One region of the Sinorhizobium sp. NG07B genome, then DNA from elsewhere that is predicted to be linked to it. Evidence: predicted binding sites of a transcription regulator. Region 1 holds the regulator's gene; the other holds the start of a gene.

Region 1 (7,449 bases):
CTCGAACCATTCCGAAATCGCGGTTCGGCTGATGACCCGCTACTGGCACATCACCGACGAGAACGGCCAGGTGGACGAGGTCAGCGGTCCAGGCGTCATCGGCGAGCAGCCGCTGCTCAATCCCGGCGACACCTACGAATATTCCTCCGGCTGCCCGCTCGACACCCCCTCCGGCGTCATGTTCGGCCACTACAGCATGGAGGCCGAAGACGGAGAGACCTTCAATGTCGCCATCCCCGCCTTCTCGCTCGATTCTCCCGGACTGGTGCGGACGCTGAACTAAAGCCCGTCGCGTTCAAACGTATTCACGCGGCGCGCCTTAGGTCTTTGTTTTTGTGCATGTCGTTATCCCAAAACCGCTGCACACTTTTGGGCGACATGCATTAGCCGCCCGCCTTTATTGAGATCGCACCTCGCTCGCCTCGAAGCGATAGTCGGTGGAGCAGAACTCGCAGGTGACCTTGATCTCGCCGTCCTCGATGCTGTGCTCGATATCCTCCTCGCTCAGTCCCTCCAGGACCTCGCGTATCTTGTCACGCGAGCAGCTGCAGCGATCGTAGACGGCCTGCGGCTGGTAGACGCGCACGCCCCGTTCGTGGAACAGACGATATAGCAGACGCTCGGTGCCGACGGTAGGATCGGTCAGCTCGTCGGAATCGATCGTATCCACCATCACCTTGGCTTCCGCCCAGAGATCGTCTTCCTCGAAGAGCAGGCTGGCGTCGCCGTCATCGCCATCGCCGCCAGGCAGATCCGGCTGGCGCATGCGCTCGGACGCCTCGGGCAGGAACTGCGCCACCATGCCGCCGGCGCGCCAGCGATGCCGCGGCTTGCCGTTTTCGTCCCGGTCGAGCAGTTCGGCGACGGCGAGGCGAACCTTGGTCGGTATCTGTTCCGATTGGCGGAAATAGACCGCAGCGATCTCTTCGAGCGTCGCGCCGTCAAGCGCGACAATGCCCTGGTAGCGCTGGGTATGGGCGCCCTGGTCGATGGTGAAGGCAAGGATGCCGTTGCCGAGCAGTTCGTGCGGCTGCGAGCGGCCGCCCTTCTCGGCGGCGGAAAGCGCTTCCTCGTCGTAGCGCGCATAGGCGCGGACCCGATCCGGGGTGGAGAAATCGGCAACGACGAGATCGACCGGCCCATCGCCCTGGGTCTGGACGATCAGCCTGCCGTCGAACTTGAGCGAGGTACCGAGCAGGACCGTCAGCACGACGGTTTCGGCAACCAGCCGCGCCACCGGCAGCGGGTAGCTGTGCCGCTCGAGGATAGCGTCGAGCATCGGGCCGAGCTGCACGGCTCGGCCACGCACGTCGAGGCCCTCGACCTGGAAGGGAACGACGTGGTCGTCACCGGCAAAATCGAACTCGCCAAGTCCCCGTGCTGTCTCTGTCATCGTTTGCTCCTTGCATGGATCACAGCGGCCGAGCAACCCGCCGTCGCCGTAATCGAACTTCCATCCTGCGGATGCAAGCGCAGCCGCGCACACCCTGCCGTTCGTTGCACCGCTGCGTCTCGATCGAGAGGCGCAACGGTCGCATGACACCGTGCATTGCTCGTGACATCGAGAGCGCCGATCGACGCACTCCGTCTCTAACTGCCGCTTATCCTATTTGATCCCGGCATGGACCGATTTGTCCAGCAGGCAAGCGCGGCTCCGGAAGCGCCCCGTATGCGGCGGATCCGCTGAAACGCGCTGTGGCGAGAAACGGCGCAGCGGCCGAACTCTCCCGCACATCGCCTAGATCGTGTCACCGCTCTCCGATTTCAATAGCCCGGCCTGGCCCTCGAACGGTCCCGTCAGACGGCACCCATGCACCAGGCGAGGATCGACTTCTGCGCGTGCAGCCGGTTCTCGGCCTCGTCGAAGACGACCGACTGCGGGCCGTCGATGACCTCGTCGGTGACTTCCTCGCCGCGATGCGCCGGCAGGCAATGCATGAACAAGGCCTCCGGGGCCGCGTGCTTCATCAGCGCCGCGTTCACCTGATAGGGCTGAAAGACGTTGTGCCCGCGGGCGCGATGCTCCTGGTTCATTGACACCCAGGTGTCGGTGACGACGCAGTGCGCGCCGGCAACCGCCTGCTCCGCCTCATGGCAGAGCAGGATTTCGCCGCCATTGTTACGCGCCCAGTTCAGGAACTTGTCCTGCGGCTCGGAGCCGAGCGGCACGGCCATGTTCATCCGGTAGCCGAAGCGCGCCGAGCCTTCGATCAACGAGTGAAGCACGTTGTTGCCGTCACCCGCCCAGGCAATCGTCTTTCCCTTGACCGGCCCGCGATGCTCCTCGAAGGTCATGATGTCCGCCATGATCTGGCAGGGATGCGTGTCGTCGGTCAGCCCGTTGATGACCGGAACGGTGGCGTGCTCGGCCAATTCCAGAAGCCGGCGATGATCGGTCGTGCGGATCATGATGGCGTCGACATAGCGCGACAGCACCTTGGCCGTGTCGCCGATCGCCTCGGCGCGGCCGAGCTGCATTTCGGTCCCCGACAGGAACAGCGTCTCGCCGCCGAGCTGCCGCATGCCGACATCGAAGGAAACGCGGGTGCGGGTCGACGGCTTTTCGAAGATCATCGCCAGCATCTTGCCGGCAAGCGGTTTCTCGGCGGTTCCGGCCTTGGTCGCCGTCTTTCGTGCGCGGGCATCGTCGATGATCGTGCGCAGGTCGGTCGCGGTCATTGCCGAGAGATCGAGAAAATGTCTGGTGGCAGTCATAATGCTGTAGTTCCTGTCGTAAACCGGTAATCGACCGTCCGTCGCGACCTCAGGCCGCGGCCGTTCCGCTCTTGGCGCGCACCGCCTCGGCGGCACGCTCGAGTCGTGCAAGCCCCTCGCGCGCTTCGGCGGGCGTGGTGATCAACGGCGGCAACAGCCGCAGCACGTTCTCACCGGCCGGCACGGCAAGCAGCTTCTCGGCGCGGATCGCCTTCAGGAAGTCGGCGGAAGGCACCTTTGCCTTGATGCCGAGCATCAGGCCGTCGCCGCGGATCTCCTCGATCACGTCGGGGAAGCGATCCTTGAGCGAGGCAAGCCCCTGGCGGAACACCAATCCCACGTCGCGGACATTCTCCAGGAAACCATCGGCCAGGACGACATCGAGCACCGCATTGCCGACCGCCATCGCCAGCGGATTGCCGCCGTAGGTGGAGCCGTGGGTGCCGGCCACCATGCCGGCCGCCGCCGCTTCCGTTGCCAGGCAGGCGCCGAGAGGGAAGCCGCCGCCGATGCCCTTGGCGACGGCCATGATGTCCGGCTTGATGCCCGACCATTCATGCGCGAAGAGCTTGCCGGTGCGGCCGACGCCGCACTGGACCTCGTCGAGGATCAACAGCAGCCCGAACTCGTCGCAGAGCGCGCGCAGTTCCTGCATGAATTCTTTCGAAGCGAGGCGAATGCCGCCCTCGCCCTGGATCGGCTCGACCAGGATTGCAGCGGTCTCGTCGTTGATCGCGGTCTTGACGGCGGCGATGTCGCCGAACGGCACCTGATAGAAGCCCGGAGCCTTCGGCCCGAACCCTTCGATGTATTTCTGCTGGCCGCCGGCGGCAATCGTCGCGATGGTGCGGCCGTGGAAGGCGCCTTCGAAGGTGATGATGTGGAACCGCTCCGGATGGCCCTTGGCGAAATGGTAGCGGCGCGCCGTCTTGATCGCACATTCGAGCGCTTCCGCACCGGAATTGGTGAAGAACACTCGATCGGCGAAGGTGACCGCCGTCAGCCGCTGCGCCAGGCTCACCTGGCCGGGAACATCGTAGAGATTGGACACATGCCAGAGCTTCTCCGCCTGCGCTTTCAGCGCTTCGACGAGATGAGGATGGGCATGGCCGAGCGAATTGACCGCGACGCCGGCTGCAAAGTCGAGATAGCGGGTGCCGTCTTCGGCAATCAGCCAGACGCCCTCGCCTCGCTCGAAACGCAACGGCGCACGCAGATAGGTGTCGTAGAGCGGCGTTGTTGCGGCCATGATCAGCATCTCCTTCGTCATCGGCATCGCTGTCGGACGTATCGGCCCGACAAAAATCAAAAATGCCGCCTTTCGGCGGCGCAGGCACTATTCCCATATCGCGGCGCAATGTCAACAAAACCAAGGCTTGCAACAGACGCGCCGGCCCGGATTCCGCACCGCGAAAAAATCCCGATGCGGGGCTTGCAAAAATGCAACTATCCGACAGCAAGTTGGGGAAAACTGCGAAATCGATTCGGCGCGATTCCGGCGACTCTTGCCACGGAGTCACCCGGCCGGTAGGTTAATATTCAATTACTAGACGCATGCGGCGGACCTAGTCACCAAAATAGTTATCGCGTTGTAACTCCGGGGCTTTTCCGGAGAACGGTGATGGATTCTGCCATCCCAACGCCGAGAACGGGGAGTGCAGACATGAACTGGACGGACGAGCGGGTTGAGAAGCTGAAGAAGCTATGGTCCGAGGGCCTAAGCGCGAGCCAGATCGCGGCGCAGCTGGGAGGCGTCAGCCGTAACGCGGTGATCGGCAAGGTTCATCGGTTGAGCCTGCCAGGCCGCGCCAAGGCCGGCGGAGCGACAGCGGCGGCTCGTCCCAAGCGGACGACCTCGGCGCCCCGCGCCCCGAACTACGCGGCACGCGCCGTGACCCGGACGGTTACCCGCGCTGCCGGCACGGCCGTGCTCAAGGAAGAGGTCGCCGTCGATCTGGTGGCGGAGCAGGATCTCGCACTCGACACCAACATTGTCGTGCCGATGTCGCGCCGGCTGGAACTCACCCAGCTGACCGAGCGGACCTGCAAATGGCCGATCGGCGACCCGCTCAAGGAAGAATTCCACTTCTGCGGCAACGACTCGCCGGAATCCTCCCCCTATTGCAGCTACCACGCTCGCCTCGCCTACCAGCCCTCGGCCGAGCGGCGCCGCGCGCGCTGATCGGTCGGAGCAATAACAAATAACGCATGAAGGGGCCCGTCGGGCCCCTTATCACTTTGGAACGCCGGAAGAGCAGCGCAAGCGTCAGCTTTCCAACGAATAGCCGGCGCCGCGCACCGTCCTGATCACATCGGGCATATTGGAGAAATTCAGAGCCTTGCGCAGCCGACCGACATGGACGTCGACCGTTCGCTCGTCGACATAGATGTCGTGCCCCCAGACGCCGTCGAGCAGCTGCGAGCGGGAGAAGACGCGGCCTGGCGAGGCCATCAGGAACTCCAGGAGCCGGAACTCCGTCGGGCCGAGCCTCACTTCGCGGGTGCGACGATGCACGCGATGGGTTTCGCGGTCGAGCTCTATGTCGCCGCAGCGAAGCACCGTCGACAGCACTTCAGGCTTCGCCCGCCGGAGCATCGCCTTGACCCGCGCCATCAGCTCCGGCGTCGAGAACGGCTTGACGACGTAGTCGTCGGCACCGGTCGCAAGGCCTCGCACCCGCTCGCTTTCCTCGCCGCGCGCCGTCAGCATGATGATCGGCAGCCGCTCGGTCTCCGGGCGCTGTCGGAGACGGCGGCAAAGCTCGATGCCGGAGACGCCGGGCAGCATCCAGTCGAGGATGAGAAGGTCGGGCAAGCGCTCCTGCAGGCGGATCTCCGCTTCGTCGCCGCGAAAGATCGTATCGACCTCGAAGCCCTCAGCCTCGAGATTGTAGCGCAGCAGCACGCTGAGCGCTTCCTCGTCCTCGACAACGGCTATCTTCGGCAACATTCAGCTACGACTCCTTGCCTAGATTCATGATTGGCGGGTGTCCCCTCAGTCGGTGACGGATCCGAGCGTTGACGTCATGTCGTCCTTCGGCCGCTCGCCCTGCGGCTGGGCGCCCGTCGCCATGTAGTAGATGGTTTCGGCGATATTGGTGGCGTGGTCGCCGATACGCTCGATGTTCTTGGCGCAGAAAAGGAGATGCGTGCAGGGGGTGATGTTGCGCGGATCCTCCATCATGTAGGTCAACAGCTCGCGGAACAACGAGGTGTAAATCGCGTCGATCTCCTCGTCGCGTTCGCGGATGCTGTTTGCCTTCTCCGGCGAACGCGAGGCGTAAACGTCGAGGACCTCCTTGAGCTGGATCAGGGCGAGTTCGGCGAGGTGCTCGAGACCGCGCGCCAGCTTGCGCGGAATGCCGGAGCCGGCAACCGCGATGACGCGCTTGGCAGTGTTCTTGCCGAGGTCGCCGACGCGCTCGAGATCGGCGGCGATCCGGATCGACCCCATGATCTCGCGGAGATCCGCGGCCATCGGCTGTCGCTTGGCGATGGTGACGATCGCCTTTTCGCCGATCTGGCGCTCGGCGTCGTCCAAGATTGCATCGTCGGAAATGACCTTCTGGGCGAGCGCCAGATCGGAATGCACCAGAGCCCGGACGGAATCCGCCACCATCTGCTCGGCCTGGCCGCCCATCTCCGAGATCCGGCGCGTCAGATATTTAAGCTCTTCGTCGAAGGCTGTCGTTATGTGGGGGTGAGACATCTACGGTTCCTCGAGGGCGCACTCTTCGCGGTGGGTTTTCGGGCGATCAGCCGAAGCGGCCCATGATGTAATCCTGGGTGCGCTGGTCGTCCGGATTGGTGAACATCTTGTCGGTGTCGTTCTCCTCGACGAGATTGCCGAGGTGGAACATGGCGGTGCGCTGCGAGACGCGGGCCGCCTGCTGCATCGAGTGGGTCACGATGACGATGGTGAAATTGGCGCGCAGCTCGTGAATGAGCTCTTCGACCTTGGCCGTGGCGATCGGGTCGAGGGCCGAGCAGGGCTCGTCCATGAGAATCACTTCCGGGCTGACGGCAACGGCGCGGGCGATGCAGAGGCGCTGTTGCTGGCCGCCGGAAAGACCCGTCCCCGGCTCCTGCAGGCGGTCCTTCACCTCATTCCACAGGCCCGCCTTCTGCAGGCTCGTTTCGACGATCTCATCGAAATCGGCCTTCGTGCGGGCGAGGCCGTGGATGCGCGGCCCGTAGGAAACATTCTCATAGATCGACTTTGGGAACGGATTGGGCTTCTGGAAGACCATGCCGACGCGGGCGCGCAGTTCCACCACGTCGATCGACGGATCGTAGATGTCGTCCTCGTCGAGGGTGATCCGGCCGGTGACCCGGCAATTCTCGATCGTGTCGTTCATGCGGTTGAGCGTCCGCAGGAAGGTCGACTTGCCGCATCCGGAAGGGCCGATGAGCGCCGTCACGGTACTCTCGCGGATATTCAGGTTGACGTCGAAGAGCGCGCGCTTCTCGCCGTAATAGACCGACACATCCTTGCCGATCATCTTCAAGGGCACCGTGTTCATTTTCTGGTCCAGAGCCTTTTCGACTGCAGCTTCCGACATGATGTTCATAGTCCTTACCCCACTACCAGCGACGCTCAAAGCGACGCCGCAACAGAATTGCGCCGAGGTTCATGATGACGAGGAAGATCAGCAGGATGATGATCGCCCCCGAGGTACGCTCGACGAAGGCGCGCTCAGCCTCGTTCGCCCACATGTAGATCTGCACGGGGAG
Region 2 (7,449 bases), on a different contig from region 1:
ACGAATGCCTAGCGAGTGCGCCATTTCCGCCGCCGCCCGCGTCGTCGGAAATTCAGATATCGAAACACCAGCATATATCGCTTCTTGAACATGCTCGGCTGTTTCATCGTCGTGACTGGCGAGCGGCAGTTGCCGAGCGCGGACAAGCGCGACGATGCGGGCCTGATTTTGAGGTCCAATCGTCCGGGACGCTTCCATCCATTCTTCAATACGGCGATCCGCGTCCTTGTCCGACCAGCCGTATTGCGTGATCTGCATTTGGCGGAAACGGTCGAGTTCCGGCGACTGACGATGACCGGGGGCGTGATCCATAACCGAGACGAGCTTCACGAGCGGATCGTCCACCAAGGGTGTCAATCTGGCCAGAACTTCCTCGTCCGTCACTTCACAGCGCAGGTGTAGAAGATGATCGGCTCGAAGCACACCACACTCCTGGGCTTCATGGATGCCATCTACGAGGATGGGCAGAATGCGAGCCCGATCGTCTTGCTTTCTGTAATCGCGGGTCGTTGACCCGATGCACAGGGAATCAAAAACCGTCGTAATGCCGGCTGCGGTGACCAGGGCATCATGGGCTACGACAGCGGACAGCGGATTCCAGACCACGCCGGCGCGCGGTAGAGCATGCTTCTCCAGATTGTCGGTATGAAGGTCGATAAGACCCGGTATCAGATAGCCTCCGTCGAGATCGATCGCCTTGGTGGCCTTGCTCCTGCCCGGGGCGATGTCATTGATGTGGCCGTCAACGACATGGACGGTTCCTTCATAAACCTCGTCAAGCAGGACAAGTCGTGCGCCGGTCAAGGTCAATTCGTTGGTGATGGAGCCTTTGACCGCCACACCGCACGATGAAGTGTCAGTTTCGAACATTTAAAGCACCGATGATACTAGAAGTTGAGTGTAGGCGTGATGCGGATCATCCAGGACCTGGTCTGCCAGACCGGTCTCCACAACGTTACCTCGCCACATCACGATGATGCGGTCCGCCAATAGCCGGGCAACGGAAAGATCATGGGTGACGATTACCGCCGAAATCCCACAGTCCAGAACCAACTGTCGCAGCAGATCCAACAGCCGAGCTTGGACCGAGACATCGAGCCCGCCTGTCGGCTCATCCATGAAGACGAGGCGCGGCTTGGTGACGAGAGTTCTGGCGATCTGCAGACGTTGCTGCATGCCGCCGGAAAAGGTTCTTGGATGGTGATCAGTGCGCCCCAGCTCAATCTCGACCCTGGCGAGCCAATTCTGGGCCTCCTCGCGTATGCGGCCATAATGCCGGGCACCGATGGCCATCGGTCGCTCGCCGATGTTGCCGCCTGCACTGACTTCCATTCTGAGGCCATCGCGCGGGTTCTGGTGCACGAGTCCCCAGTCGGTACGCATCAGCTTGCGTCGCTCTGGCTCTGACAAAGTCAGAATATCCGTTTGCCCTTTGTCATTGAGGTCGTAAACCACTGAGCCTGTGTCCGGCATCAATCGCCCCGAAAGGCAGTTGAGCATGGTCGACTTGCCCGATCCGGATTCACCGACGATGGCGATAATCTCCCCTGGAAAGAGGTCGAAGGAAATGTTCTGACAGCCGATCGTCTTTCCATAGCCCTTCGTAAGATTTTGCACGGAGAGCAGTGGTTGTCGGCGATTGGGTTGGACCTGAATTGCAGTTCTCATCGTGGTTCCGGTCCCTTCTCGGTTTTGGAGGTCGGGAGCGATCCAGTAGGATTCTGGCCTTCACCCTGATGCCCAAAGTGACCTTGGCCTCGACGGGCTGCGCAGTAGTCGGTGTCGGAGCAAACGAACATTCGCTGCCCGCTATCATTCACGACGATCTCGTCGAGGTAACTGTCGGTTGCCCCACAAAGCGAGCAACATTGCCTCCATTTCTGCACCCGGAAGGGATGATCTTCGAAGTCGAGATTCTGCACGCGCGTGTAGGGTGGGACAGCATAGATCCGCTTTTCGCGGCCTGCGCCGTAAAGCTGGATTGCCGGATTGTCCGCAACCTTCGGATTGTCGAATTTGGGAATAGGCGACGGCGACATCAGATATCGCCCGTTGGTCATAACCGGATAGCTGTGAGCCGTGGCAATGTGGCCGAAGCGCGCAATGTCTTCGTAAAGCTGGACGCTCATCAAGCCGTACTCTGCATAGGCATGCATCTTTCGCGTCTCAGACTCCCTTGGTTCCAGACTGCGCAACGGTTCGGGCGAGGGGACCTGGTATACGATGACCTGACCCTCTCTGAGAGGCGTCTCTGGCACGCGATGGCGTGTCTGAATGATTGTTGCCGCAGCGGTTTGTTCGGTCGTCTCGATCCCAGCCACGCGCTTGAAAAATCGGCGGATCGAGACCGCGTTCGTGGCGTCGTCCGCACCTTGGTCGATCACCTTGAGCGTGTCGTTTGGACCGATAACGCTGGCCGTCACTTGTATGCCGCCGGTGCCCCATCCGTAGGCGAGCGGCATTTCGCGGCTGCCAAACGGAACCTGCAGGCCGGGAACGGCCATCGCCTTCAAGATGCACCTTCGGATCATCCGTTTGGACTGCTCGTCGAGATAGGCAAAGTTGTAGGCTTGGCCGGCCTGCTTGGCCGCATCGTCAAGAGTGCCAGTCATTACTCAGCCGCCTCCTTGGTTGAAAGGCTGCAGACCTGCTCCTCGCGCAACCGCCGTATGAATTGCAGGTCACCCTGAAAATCGACGTAGTGAGGTAAGGTCAAATGCGAAACGAACCCAGCCGCCTCGAGATTGTCGGTATGAGAGAGGACGAATTCCTCGTCCTGTGCGGGGTATTTCACATCCTCGCCATATTCACTGGACCGCAATGAGCGATCGACGATCGCCATTCCCATCGCTTTCCGCTCACTCTTTCCGAAGGAGAGCCCGTATCCCCGCGTGAAGCGCGCCGGCTCGTCGTCCGTGCCTGCAAACAAGTCCAGCATCTGGCATTCGGCGACGGTGATGTCTCCTATCGAAACTGGAAAGCCCAGTTCCTCGGGAACGACTTCGATCGCGACGTCTCCGACCCGGGTTTCGCCGACATAGGGATGGGCCGCGCCGTAGCCACGCAGGGCGGAATAAGCCAATCCCACGACAAATCCTTCGTCGCCACGCGCAAGATTTTGCAGACGCTGATCGCGACCCGCCGGCAATGCCAGAGGCTCTCGCGTCAGATCGAAAACTGACGCTTCGTCAGGCGCAGGCACTTCTGCCTCGATCAGGCCTTCATCGGAGATGCTGTCGAAAGCACGCGGACAATTGTCGTCGAGCGGGGTCGCAGCCAGTTCCGCTTTCGTCTCCTCGACCTCAGCGTTGTCGAGGAGGTCGAAATCAAGCAGTCGATGCGTGTATTCGTAGGTCGAACCGAGGACCTGTCCCCCAGGAACGTCTTTGAAGGTCGCGGAGATCCGTCGCTGGATGGCCATGCGGTCCGTATCTATCGCATTCGACACTGCGAAGCGCGGTAAGGTCGTGCGAAACGCCCGCAGGAGGAAGATCGCCTCGACTGCGTCGCCCTGGGCCTGCTTCAATGCCAAGGCCGCAAGTTCTCTGTCGTAGACAGAGCCCTCGCACATTACCCGGTCTACGGCGAGACCGAGTTGCTCGGCGATCTGAGAAACCGTAAGTTCGGGAACCTCAGGAACGCCGCGTCTATCCTCTGCGATCAAGCGGTGCGAGTTGAGGATAGCCTGTTCGCCCCCTTTTACAGCCACATACGCCATTTAAATCTCCACCGATATGCTGCGAGAAAGAGCAATGATTGCGCTTTCGGAGGCAAAGAGGACATCGACCCCGATCGGGTAAAAGTCCTGAGTGAGCTGCCAATCTTGCCAGAACCACGACGGAAGCCCCTCGATGGCGACTGAGACCTCGTGCTGGATCCCCGGCCCACGCCACCGAACCGGTGGACCGCCAATAAAGGAGGGCACCTGGACAACAATGGTCGTCGAGGTCTGGGGCTCCAACTCGGTGCCGAGCTGAAACTCTGCTAGGCGCGGCATCGTCGTCGGATCAGCCACGATGGCAAATACCGCTTGCTCGGCGCCATCAGCGAACGGCGTCCCGCAGTGAAACCCAAGGTAATTACGCACGTCGCCGCGATTGCATCGGGAATCGAGCCAAACGGGCGTTTCGAAGTCTGCCAATGTGAGGCAAGCCGAGACGGTCGCCGGTGCGAGCGGCCCGACTGCCGTAGTTACAAAGCCAAGCGTTTGCGGGCGCCCTACATATCCATAGGCATCCAGAATTCGGCGGAACGTGTCTTGGCTATCGAAGACGGGATTTGTGAATCCGGGCCCGATCCCGGAAGTGTCCATAACGCTGCTCATTCCGGACTCGTGCCCCGCGCCATTGCAAAAAAATCGACCTTTGTGGAAGCCGCCTTGCGGCTCTTCAGCTCACGTCCGCTCGCTTGCATCGCTTCAAATCGAGCGACCAATTCACGACTCGCGGCGGCGACCTCATCTTCCCGCTGCAGGATCGCATCGAAGACTGCCGCCAGTTCCGCATGGCGTTGGTCGCGTCCGAGCACGAAGGCGAACCCCGTCGTGCCATCGGCGAACCTCAGGGCACATCGGGTCATCGTGGCCTCACCGAGGTTGAACGGGCTGCCGGTACCACCTGCGCGTCCACGCACCAGCACGAGGCCGGTCTCGGGCCGACGCAGCCATTCATATTGCGGGGCGATGGGCAGATCGTTCCAGGCGCCCTCAAGGTCACAGCACCTCGTTCGCGCCAGAACCGCCATCCATCGCTGTCTGTTTCCGATTTGATTGCGTACTTGCATTTGCCGCTTATCCAATGGCTGACCTACGGGCCGCGCTGCTGATAACTAGATGTCTAGGTATCTAGGTATGTGCTCTTTGCAACACTTTGATGACAGAAGCTGTTTCAGCAAAAAAGTTTTGGTCAGATTAACACAGGGAAGAAGAGCGGCGCTGGGTGGCTGGAGCCGCGAATGCGCTCGCAATCTCGTTTAGTCATCGCTTTCTATCAGGTATTCATATCGGTCGGCTCGTATAACGCTAAAGGCGTATTTGATCGGCAATCCATCCGGAGTGACATCGACATTGGTCTCGAAGAGCACCGGGCTGGACGATGATATTCGCAGCAGAAGGGCCTCCTGCTGGGTGGGCCTTCGGGCCGTTATCCGCGTCCATTTTCGCTTGTATTCCGGAATGCCACAGCGCTTCAGCGCCGCAGTCGGAGAGTTCAGTCCATGGAACGCCGAGACGAGACCGGGAACTCGCTCGACGGGAAAATAGCTCGTCCCGGTTGCCAAGGGCCAATCGTTAATGAACGAAGTCGCCCTGACGGCGGTAACGAGCGCCGAAGGAGCGATCTTCAGATGCGTCGCAACATCAAGTTCGACGGAGATCTCGTTGATGGACAAGATCTCCCGTTTGACCGACTTGTTCTGGCCAAGAAGTTTGAAGGTGAACCTCGGATCACTGTCCAGGCTATGCGAAATGAAGTCGTCGGCAACGAAGGTACCGACACCGTGTTGCACCCGCAGAGCGCCCTCAGACTCCAAAACCTTGATGGCGTTGCGCACTGTGTGGCGATTGACGCCAAATCGTTCTGCCAGGACAAGGTCCCCAGGCAGGCGACCGTTCTCGAAGGCTCCCGCATGGATATCGCTGAGTATTCCGGAGCGAACAACTTCCCAACGCTTCATCAAACACCATTTCAATTAATCGATACGAGCCATTGCATTCCCCAAAAGGGGTGCATAGCCCTATCTATCCGAAAAGCGGCCGATCGGGAAATATCTTGGTGGGTAGCCCAAGGATGGATGCAAGCGTCGGCGCAAGGCGGGTTGCTTCAGCTCCTTCCGCCACCGCGACTGGAAGATCAGCCCCGGATATGATGCAGATACGATCGTCCGCACTCATACCTGGCCGAAAGCCATGGGTGGACTTGTATTTTGGCCGACCGAACGGCTGGTCTAGCGGGTGACCGGCTGGCACTTCCTCGAAATCATGCTGCGGCGGAGCCACGAAGGTTGCGATGCGCTCGCGCAGCCCAACCGGTAAATGCGCATCGTTCCAGGGTTCCGCCCCGACCGCTGCCAATCTTTGTGTAACCTCCGCGCGATCGGCAGCGTTCTCGACCACGACATGCAGCGTCGCGCCTTCGGAGCTCCAGCGCTTACCGGGAATAATCAGTTCGGGAAGGATCGAGGTGTTGATATTGCCGTGGCCGTGATCGCTGGTAATTGCGATCACGTAGTCGTCTAGCCGGCCGGAACGCCGCAGGCTTTCCAAGCAAAGACCGACCAGGGAGTCGGCGAAAGCAACAGAGAAATGGGCCTCTTGGCTCTCGTACCCGAACTCGTGCTGGAACATGTCTGTGACATTGATTTCGGTGACCACCAGATCGGGCGGCTCTTGTGATGCGATCAACTTTGCGGTGGCGGAGACGGTCAGTTGGTCATCGATGAGCGTCGCTGTGACCCGGGAGACGGTATCGGGCCTTGCGGGCTCTTGAACGAAGGACGGCAGGGGAACCCCCGCCAGGCGGCCGCGCGGATCCTTCACTCTCAGGAGATAAGGCATACTCCCGTCGCTCGGAACCTTGGTGAAGCCGTGGCCGCGCATCCAGCTCGGCGGGACATAGACGGAGGTGTCTTCCGGGTTGATGAGAGCGTGCCCGATGCAGGCCACATCCAGACCCGCGCGTGAAGCAAGGGTTGCAATCGTTGGAACAAGAACATGCTCCACCTCGGCGGCGATGAACGCTCCGTCGCTCAGGACACGATTGCCAAAAATCCCGTGCATGTCTGCCGCGACGCCTGTTAGGATGGAAGCCCGACCCGGCATGGAGGTCCCCGGCACAGCAGACCGCATCCGGCGGACGCGGTACCCTCGGTCCGCGAGTGAGGACAAATTTGGGAGACGCTCCCGATGGTTCTCAAGATAGTCCGAGCTCACGCCATCGATCATGATCAACAGAAGTTTGCGGCGCTTCATTTCCAATGTAATCCCCTCAAATCGAAAGGTTTTTGTTTGATGCAGGCCGTCCAGTGCCCTGGCGCAACCTGCCGCAGTGCCGGTGGAGCCATGGCACATTCCGGACTTGCCACTGGGCATCTGGTCCTAAAGACGCAGCCGGATGGCGGTGAAACGGCACTCGGCACTTCACCTTTCAGGAGCACCCGGTTTCGTCGAAGGCTTGGATGTTCGACAGGCAGTGCGGATAGCAAGGCATCGGTATAGGGATGTGCAGGCGCATCCCAGAACATGGCCGAAGGGGCGATTTCCATGATCCGACCGAGATACATGACAATCACCCGGTCAGCGATATGACTGACCGCACGCAGGTCGTGCGAGACGAAAAGCATCGTGAGCGACAGCTTGCCCTTCAGATCGAGGAGCAAGTTGACGATCTGCGCCTGAACCGACACATCGAGAGCCGATACGGGTTCGTCGGCGACGATGAAGTCCGGCTCGGT

The links. The regulator PhoB, encoded in region 1, activates phosphate uptake and scavenging genes when phosphate is short. The targets are predictions, from matches to a motif close to TGTCATNNANCTGTCAT.
Region 2: phnG (phosphonate C-P lyase system protein PhnG) is a predicted target of PhoB. The motif match lies at 4,861-4,877, and genes of this name have one in related genera.

What each region holds. Positions count from the first base shown of each region.
Region 1 is NZ_NWTD01000001.1:359,078-366,526, reverse strand. Features, by position in the region: gene apaG (Co2+/Mg2+ efflux protein ApaG) at 1-283, shown strand, start outside; gene CO664_RS01805 (Hsp33 family molecular chaperone) at 398-1,393, opposite strand; gene argF (ornithine carbamoyltransferase) at 1,798-2,715, opposite strand; gene CO664_RS01795 (aspartate aminotransferase family protein) at 2,765-3,964, opposite strand; gene CO664_RS01790 (GcrA family cell cycle regulator) at 4,379-4,897, shown strand; gene phoB (phosphate regulon transcriptional regulator PhoB) at 4,982-5,665, opposite strand; gene phoU (phosphate signaling complex protein PhoU) at 5,711-6,424, opposite strand; gene pstB (phosphate ABC transporter ATP-binding protein PstB) at 6,471-7,286, opposite strand; gene pstA (phosphate ABC transporter permease PstA) at 7,300-7,449, opposite strand, start outside.
Region 2 is NZ_NWTD01000012.1:99,768-107,216, forward strand. Features, by position in the region: gene phnM (phosphonate metabolism protein PhnM) at 1-870, opposite strand, end outside; gene phnK (phosphonate C-P lyase system protein PhnK) at 871-1,668, opposite strand; gene CO664_RS25875 (alpha-D-ribose 1-methylphosphonate 5-phosphate C-P-lyase PhnJ) at 1,665-2,612, opposite strand; gene CO664_RS25880 (carbon-phosphorus lyase complex subunit PhnI) at 2,612-3,718, opposite strand; gene phnH (phosphonate C-P lyase system protein PhnH) at 3,719-4,324, opposite strand; gene phnG (phosphonate C-P lyase system protein PhnG) at 4,321-4,782, opposite strand; gene phnF (phosphonate metabolism transcriptional regulator PhnF) at 4,972-5,673, opposite strand; gene CO664_RS25900 (alkaline phosphatase family protein) at 5,738-6,967, opposite strand; gene CO664_RS25905 (oligopeptide/dipeptide ABC transporter ATP-binding protein) at 6,964-7,449, opposite strand, start outside.